2 regions of the Eubacterium sp. BL-380-WT-2B genome follow, and region 1 is predicted to be linked to the other one. Evidence: a T-box and tRNA genes for the amino acid it is inferred to sense, from the RefSeq annotation. Region 1 holds a T-box; the other holds one or more tRNA genes.
What was found. A T-box is a leader RNA that pairs with one kind of tRNA and senses whether it is charged. The one in region 1 lies ahead of pheS (phenylalanine--tRNA ligase subunit alpha), so its partner is inferred to be a tRNA-Phe.

Region 1 (4,419 bases):
AGCAAGACCTGGATAGATGCCCTTTTCATAGCGTCCAGAAGCCTCTGTACGCATGCCAAGCTTCTTAGATGTCAAACGGATGCTGGTTTTGTCAAAACAGGCGGATTCAAGAACAACATACTCCGTACTTTCTGTAATTTCTGAGTTAGCCCCCCCCATAATCCCAGCGACAGCCACAGGGTATTTTCCGTTGGTGATCATCATCATGGATTCATCAATATCACGTTCTTTGTCATCCAGTGTGACAACAGTCTTTTCCTTATTGCCGGTTTTAACCACAATCTCGTCAGAATTAAGGCTCTTGTAATCAAAGGCGTGAAGCGGCTGTCCAAGCTCTAACATAACGTAATTTGTCACGTCGACAATATTGTTAATCGGGCGGACGCCACTGTTTAAAAGCTTAAGCTGCATCCACAGCGGAGAGGGCTCAATTTTTTTAACCTTGAACATTTTAGCCACATAGCGCGGGCACAGCTCTGTTTCGACTTTAACACTCAGATAATCGGCAATTTGGTTTTGAGTTTCTTTTTTATCATAGAGTTTAACGGGAGCCACCGCCTCGTCAAGCGCTGCCGCAGCTTCACGCGCAATGCCATAAATGGACTGGCAGTCTCCGCGGTTGGCCGTTAATTCCACCTCGATGATGCTGTCATCAATCCAGAGCAGATCACGCACCTCAACACCCAGCTCCGTATTTTCAGGCAGAATATAGATACCATTTTTAATTTCAGGGGTAAACAGATCCGTATTCATCCCCAGCTCTTCAACAGAGCACATCATGCCATAGGACATAATGCCGCGAAAATCGGTACGGCTCATTTTATGACCACCGGCTACCACTGAGTTTTCTACCGCAACCGGGACAACCGCTCCTTCAAAAACATTGGTTGCACTGGTGACAATGGTCAAGGGTGACGCAGCTGCCACATCAATCTGGCAGACAACCAGTTTATCAGCATCAGGGTGCTTTTCAATTTTAACAATCTTACCAGTGATAACGCCGGAAACTTCATCCGAAATGGGATCGATTGTTTCCACCTTTGTGCCGGACATTGTCAGGATATCCCCGAAAGTTTTGGGGTCCTGTTCAATTTTTACATATTCTTTTAACCAGTTGAGTGATACTAACATATGGGGCTCCTCCTATTTGAATTGTGTCAGAAAACGCATATCGTTTTCGAAAAGCAGACGTAAATCGTTGATTCCGTATTTGGTCATGGCCACACGTTCGAGGCCCATGCCGAAAGCGAATCCGCTGTAAACCTCTGGATCAATGCCGCAGTGGCGCAGTACATTAGGATGTACCATCCCACATCCTAAAAGCTCAATCCATCCACTGTTACCGCACACTTTGCAGCCAGTGCCGCCACATTTAAAGCAGGTCACGTCCATTTCAGCACTTGGCTCGGTGAAATAGAACTGGTGCGGGCGGAATTTAGTCTGGACAGTTTCTCCGAAAAGTTTTTTTGCGAACATATCCAGGGTTCCTTTTAAATCGGCCATTGTAATGCCCTTATCAATTACGAGCCCTTCCATCTGATGGAACACCGGTGAATGGGTCGCGTCAATTTCATCGGCGCGGTAAACGCGTCCCGGAGAGATAACACGCAGCGGCGGCTTTTCATCCATCATGACACGAACCTGAACGGGGGAAGTCTGCGTTCTTAAGACAACCTCGTCATTGTAATAAAATGTTTCCTGTAAATCTCTGGCTGAATGCTCCTGTGGCATGTTAAGATAATCAAAATTATATTTTGACCATTCGATCTCTGGCCCTTCAGCAATGGAAAAGCCCATTCCCAGGAAGATTTCTTCCAGATCATTAATGATGATATTTAAGGGGTGCAAATTGCCTTCAGATGGTTTTTTACCCGGCAAAGAGACGTCCAGCTTTTCTTTTTCAATGGCTGCCATCATTTCCGCTGTCTCCAGCGCTTCCTTTTTTCCGGCCAGTCCGGTTTCAATTTCTTCCCGAACCTCATTGGCCAACTTGCCAATAACAGGGCGCTCATCCTTGGAAAGCTTGCCCATTCCTTTTAAGGCCGCGGTTAAAACACCTTTTTTACCAAGATATTTTACGCGGATGTCATCAAGCGATTTCATATCGCTGACAGTTTTCAGATCTTCCAAACAATTTTCTCTGATGCGATTTAATTCCTCTTGCATTTTTATCTCCTTTTTCATAATAACATTTTTATCGGATCGCGGCTGCAAACTAAAAAAGCCCTTCATGCAAAACTGCATAAAGGACGAATAAATTCCGCGGTACCACCTTTGTTGCCGCAACCCATTTGGCGCGGCCCCTCACGTATAACGTCACGTTGACGTTGACCACTACAAGCACCATGTGCCTTGGCAGTCAAAACTCAGGAGGGAACTTCAGTAGCACTGTTCACCAAAACCCTCTCAGCCGCCGGGGTTTTCTCTCTGTAAGTGCGCGGCGTGCCGCCTACTTTCTCCATCATCGTCTTTATCTTATTCTTTTTTTATTCGTGCATCGCCCGTGCGATATCATACATCAAAATACCTGCAGCTACCGAAACGTTTAAAGATTCAGCATGTCCGTACATGGGCAGCTTGTATAAGTCATCACACAGGTCCGCCATACTCTTTGACATTCCCTTTGACTCATTGCCAAGAATAATACCCACAGCTTTCTGTGCAGCCAGAGAAGCAGACAGACTGGTTTTTCCCTGAAGGGAGGTTCCGATCATACGTGTACCCTGCTCCTTTAGAAAAAGCACTGTCTCCTCAAGTGCGCCGGTTTGCAGCACCGGCAGGTGAAACACCGACCCCATGGCTCCGCGCAGGACTTTTTCATTGTATATGTCTGCGGTCTTTGATGAGCAGATAATACCATCAAAGCCAGCAGCATCCGCTGTTCGTATAATGGTTCCAACATTTCCCGGATCTTGCACATCATCTAATATAACATAACTCAGACATTTTTTCTCGTTTTTTTTGCATTTTTTTTCAAAAAATTTTTCAGAGGCATCAATTTTATGTGCCGTACATAAAACACCTTCCGGCATTTTCAAAGCCGACATGGCTTCAAAGACGCTGGTATCCACAGTGAAAACCGGGATACCTGTGTCTTTCAGGCGTTTAAAAGCTGACTTTACAGTCTCTTCAGCTCCCTCAATCCACTGCGGTGTTACAAAAACCGCGGTAAACTCCACCTTCCAGGCTTCAGCCTCCATGAAAAGCTTGGTCCCTTCCAAAACAAACTGCTTTTCGCGGTCTCTGTTTTTTTTCTGTTTTAGCTTGATAACATTCTTAACCGCTGCATTTTGGCGTGACGTAATTAATTCTTGGGCCATGATTTTAATTTCCAGCCTGATAGAGCCGGGTGACATCATTAATATCAGTATTATCTCCGATTACGACCAGCTTGTCACCGGCCCGGATAACATCCGTCGCCACCGGAGAAACATTCAAATGATCCTGAGACCGGATCGCAATGATATTAAGCCCGTACTTGGTACGCATATCCAGTGATTCCAGAGCCTGGTTTTCCCATTTGTGCAAAGCGTCAACCTCAACAATCGAATGGTCTGTATCCAGCTCCAGTGCATCGATAAAATCACCGGAATAAAGGCTGTGGCCAACACGTTCCCCCATATCACGCTCTGGTGAAAAGACCTTTTTTACCCCCAATTTGAGCAGAACCTTTTCGTGCTGTGCATTGTTGGCTTTTCCATAAATTTCCTGAATTCCAAGCTCCTGCGCATTGACAACCCCCATGATACTACTGTTGATATCAGAAGTAATAGAAATAATGACCGCGTCCACATTTTTTAAGCCAATGGACTTCAGAGCATTAATATCTGAGACGTCAGCCTGCACAGCATAAGTGACATAGTTGGCAATATTCTGCACCTTTTCCTCATTCTTATCAACAACGATCACGTTTGATCCCAACTCACTCAAAGTGATGGCGAGCGCTTCGCCGAAACGGCCAAGCCCCAGAATAGCAAACTGTTTTTCTTTCAATTTATGCTCCTTTTAACCAATCAAGACATTGCCTTCAGGCAGCTTGAACTGGCCTTTATTCTCAAGTTCTTTTCTTTCTTTTCTTGTAATAACATAAGCGATCGTGAGCGGCCCGACACGTCCGATAAACATTGTGATAATCAACGCAACCTTGCTGAGTGCATGTAGGTGCGGTGTTAAATCACAGGTAAGCCCAACAGTGGAGTAGGCCGAAAACACCTCAAAGGTAATGGCCATTGGGTCAGCTCCAGGTTCGCAGACCATCAAAACCATAATAATGACAATAATAATGGAAATACCGATAGTCAGCACACATGCCGCCCGCTTAATGGTAATCTCCGGGATACGACGTTTAAAACAGGTAACATCCTTCCGGCCCATCAGTTCAGTAAACAATGTGATAGCCATCATGGCCACGGCTGTTGT
Region 2 (4,419 bases), on a different contig from region 1:
CTGTACTGCATCGAGACGCTGGCCCGTGTTGATGTGCTCTGTCTGGATAAAACCGGCACCATCACCGAGGGGAGCATGGAGGTCAAATCCATCGACCTGGTCAATAACGCCAAGGACCCGGCTAAGGCCCTGCGCGCCATGGTGGGGACCCTGACCGATAATAACTCCACCTTCCAGGCCCTGAAGGACAGCTTTAACGGAGAGGCCCCCAAATGGCGGGCAGTGAAGACCGTCCCTTTTTCTTCGGCCCGCAAGTGGAGCGGCGTCAGCTTTGAGGAACAGGGAACTTATGTTATCGGCGCCCCGGAATTTGTGCTGAAAGACGGCTACAATACCTACCGCGACAAGGTTGAGGGCTATGCCGCGGAGGGAAACCGCGTGCTGGTGCTTGTCCATTCCGACAGTCCTTTTACAGGAGACAGCGGCCTGCCCGGTGATGTGCAGGTCATTGCATTCCTGCTGCTCGGGGACAAAATCCGGAAGGAAGCCAAAAAAACCCTGGAATATTTTGCAGGGCAGGGGGTTGCTATCAAGGTAATCTCTGGGGATAACCCCCTCACCGTGTCTGAGGTAGCCTGCCGGGCAGGCCTGATGGACGCTAAAAACTGTGTGGATGCCACCACCCTCGAGACGGATGAGGCAGTGGCAGAGGCCGCCCTCAAATATACGGTTTTCGGGCGGGTTACCCCAGGGCAGAAGCGTGTGCTTGTCAATGCGTTAAAGGCCGCGGGGCATACCGTGGCCATGACCGGCGACGGCGTTAACGATGTGCTGGCTCTGCGCGATGCGGATTGCAGCATTGCCATGGCCGCGGGGAGCGACGCTGCCCGCCAGGTCTCCCAGCTGGTTCTGCTGGATTCCAATTTCTCCAGCCTGACCAAGGTGCTCATGGAAGGCCGGCGCGTCATCAACAACATCAGCCGCGCGGCATCGCTGTTCCTGGTCAAGACCATCTATTCCTTTCTGTTAGCGGTCATTGTGATTGTGGCCAGCGAGGCGTACCCCTTTATTCCGATCCAGCTCACGCTTATCAGCACAGTAACCATAGGGGTTCCGTCCTTCTTCCTGGCTCTTGAGCCCAACAAAAACCGGCTCTCCGGCAATTTTCTGGAGACAGTGCTCAGAAAAGCTCTTCCGGGCGCGCTGACCATTGTGGTAAATATTGTCGTAGTTATGATTATTGGGAATATACTGGATTTCAGCGTTAATGAGCTGTCCACCATGGCCTGCCTGCTGACCGGTGTCACCGGGCTCATCATCCTTTATGGTGTCTGCCAGCCCCTCGATGTTAAACGGACCATCCTGTTCTGGGCTATGACCATCGCCTATGTGGGCGCAGTGCTGTTCTTCCCGACCTTTTTCGCGGTAATACCGTTCTACCCCACTAACTGGCAGGTGGTGCTGGTATTGCTGCCGATGCTGTTCCTCATTTATCCCATTATGCTGCTGCTCAAGGCTGCCATCAATAAAACCGAACGTTGGCTTGTTAAGCATAAGCTGCTGGATTTAAAACGGACATCGCTGTAGATTTTTCCGACCCGTATCGCCGCGATACGGGTTGGATTTTTTATTTTAAATTTTTGTCAGAAAATGCTTGACGAAGGCTTAAGAATTGTGCTAGAATAAGCAAGTCGTCAAGTGAGACAGCCGCAGGTAGCACGGTTTTAAAAAATAAAATTTTAAAAAGTGCTTGACATTAAGAGTTAAAGATAATATAATATAAGAGTTCTGTTTCGAGGTGTAGCGCAGTTTGGTAGCGCACATGGTTTGGGACCATGGGGCCGGAGGTTCGAATCCTCTCACCTCGACCATTTTTTTATCTGAACGATTATACGGGCCTTTAGCTCAGTTGGTCAGAGCATCCGGCTCATAACCGGCAGGTCCAGGGTTCAAGTCCCTGAGGGCCCACCAGTTTCTTTTTAAAAAACAAGCTCAGTAAAACATAAGCCCAGATAGCTCAGTCGGTAGAGCAGAGGACTGAAAATCCTCGTGTCGGTGGTTCGATTCCGCCTCTGGGCACCACTTTGAAGTTTAAATGCAGATTTGTCAGACAGCAGGTCTGGCTTTTTTTATTTTTTGAAAAATGTCACGGCCCTGACGGATAGCGGCGGCATGGTGTTCAGAGTTGTATTTTTAAGGACAATCAGTTATACTAGGCGTAAAGGTGATTTAAAATGAATACAGACATTTCCAGAGAAAAAATTAAAACAAACATCATAAAAAGTGTGACAGACCTGAATGAAAAAAAGACACTGCGCCTGGTGGAAAAAGCCCTTAATGCGGGGATAAGCATGAGCGATATTGCGGAGTATCTTCAGCAGGGAATGGACAATGTGGGCGAGCTGTTTGAAAAAGAGGAATACTTTATCGGCGACCTGATCATGGCCGGCATCATTTTTAAAGAGGTTATGAAGCTTGATAAACGCAGCGTGGCTGATCAGAAGGAAGCTCCCGGCAGCCGGGGAACCATCCTGATCGGAACCATCCACGGCGATCTGCATGATATCGGAAAGGATATTTTTATTGGCCTGGCCTGTGTCAATGGCTTTAATGTCATTGATTTGGGCGTGGATGTCCTGCCCGAGGTGTTTGTTGAAAAAATCAGGGAGGCCCGCCCGCAGATTTTAGGCTTCAGCGGCCTGCTGACTACGGCCACGGCAGAGGTCAAAAAAACCCTCAAGATGATCCATGACGCCGGACTGCGTGATGGCCTGAAAATTATTGTGGGTGGAGGCCTGATGCAAAAGGAACAGGAAAGTCCGGAGGCTTTCGCGGACGCCTATGTCAAAAATTCAGGAAGAGGACTGGAGTACTGCCTCGAATGGGCGGAGAATGGTTACAGATAATGGATATACCGATTTATGAAAAAATTGCAAATGATTTAAAGGAAAAGATCAACCTGGAGCTTTTGAAGCCTAATGACCCTATTCCCTCAGAGGCGGCTCTGTGCGAAGCCTACAATGTCAGCCGTCTGACTGTAAGAAAATCACTGGAAATGCTGGTGCGCGACGGCTTGGTTTATCTGGTCCAGGGAAAGGGGCATTTTGTAAGGAAAACAAATGGCAGCGATTATATCCTTACATTCAACGAAGTCGGCTTTGAGACCACTGATATTGATCAGATACACATTGTGGATGTCGATGTGGTTGAATCGACGAAGGAACTGGTTTATATCTTGAAGATTCATCCCAATACGCGTGTGCTCAGGATAAGGCGGGTGCTTTATGAAAAGCAGCAGCCCATTGGCTATGACATCAAGTATATCCCTTACTATCCTGGCTTTCCGCTGATTGAGAAGGAGCTGGAGGCCAGAGATTTCGTTGAGATTCTGGCAGACCGCATCTCGCCTTATTCAGTTCAGATTGATTTGAAGATAACACCTCAGAGGGCTCAGAAAGAAACGGCCGGCCAGCTTGGGATCGACGAAGGCAGCGGAATACTGACGGTGTCCCAGCTTTTAACGGATGTCGAGCTTGGCGTTGTAGGTTATTGCGAAACCTTTTATAATGCAAAGTATGTAAAACTTGTCGCAGAATGGAGCAGGTAATGGAAGCAAAACTTTATAAAGGCGTACAGAACGATCTTAAAAAGAAAATTGAGCGGGGGATCTATCCGGAAGGCTATAAGCTGGAAAGCGAGAACAGTCTTTGCGAACAGTATAATGTCAGCAAGGTGACCCTGCGTAAGGCGCTCTCCAACCTTATTGAGGAAAATTATATTGAATCCAGACCGAGAATAGGGTATTTCGTAAAAGCAGCAGAGCGCGGAATATACCATTTAAGCTACAGTCTGTCAAACGTGCTGAACACCTATATTTCTGATGAGGAAATTTTGTCGGCAGATTTCGGCGGAAGAAAGGGCGTCAATGAATTTGAGATGACCAAGCGTTACGCCAACGATGACGATGAGTGGATCGCGCTTGAGCAAATCCGGATTGTTTTCAGGCACACTCTGCCCGGTGAAAAAAATACGGAAAAGACGCGCGGTTATTACAAACGGCATACCGAAGATATCTTGTCCCTTGCTGAGACAAAAAAAATGACGCTGGACGTATCCTTTGGTGATGAGGCGGTGTGCGATGCTCTGGAAATTTTTTCGGACGAAGCGCTGTTGAGGGTCTGTGAAGAATATTATGATGAATATGGAAAGCTGTTTGCAGAAGTGAGGGCATATGTACCATCGGATTTTGCAGAGGTGAGGGCATCTAATAAAAGAAAGGAATCTGTTTTTTAAGGATTTTCTTTTTTATTGACAATCTAATATTATCATGATAATATTAGATTGCTTAATTGATATTATCACGATAATATCAATTAAAAAGAAAGGCGCTTTTCAAAATAGTAGGAGGAGAAAAATGGACGTTAAGGAAAAACTGTATCAAAAAAATCTTTCCATGGCAAAAAAGGGGTTGCTCTGGGG

Region 2: it has a tRNA-Phe gene. The T-box ahead of pheS (phenylalanine--tRNA ligase subunit alpha) is inferred to sense a tRNA for this amino acid. The anticodon was not compared.

What each region holds. Positions count from the first base shown of each region.
Region 1 is NZ_VUMP01000009.1:91,850-96,268, forward strand. It holds gene pheT (phenylalanine--tRNA ligase subunit beta) at 1-1,131, opposite strand, end outside; gene pheS (phenylalanine--tRNA ligase subunit alpha) at 1,144-2,166, opposite strand; T-box leader at 2,243-2,474, opposite strand; gene FYJ53_RS17765 (RNA methyltransferase) at 2,487-3,320, opposite strand; gene FYJ53_RS17770 (TrkA family potassium uptake protein) at 3,325-3,993, opposite strand; gene FYJ53_RS17775 (TrkH family potassium uptake protein) at 4,006-4,419, opposite strand, start outside.
Region 2 is NZ_VUMP01000007.1:157,134-161,552, reverse strand. It holds gene FYJ53_RS15190 (cation-translocating P-type ATPase) at 1-1,527, shown strand, start outside; tRNA gene FYJ53_RS15185 (tRNA-Pro) at 1,735-1,811, shown strand; tRNA gene FYJ53_RS15180 (tRNA-Ile) at 1,835-1,911, shown strand; tRNA gene FYJ53_RS15175 (tRNA-Phe) at 1,947-2,022, shown strand; gene FYJ53_RS15170 (B12-binding domain-containing protein) at 2,175-2,846, shown strand; gene FYJ53_RS15165 (GntR family transcriptional regulator) at 2,846-3,547, shown strand; gene FYJ53_RS15160 (GntR family transcriptional regulator) at 3,547-4,233, shown strand; gene FYJ53_RS15155 (DMT family transporter) at 4,355-4,419, shown strand, end outside.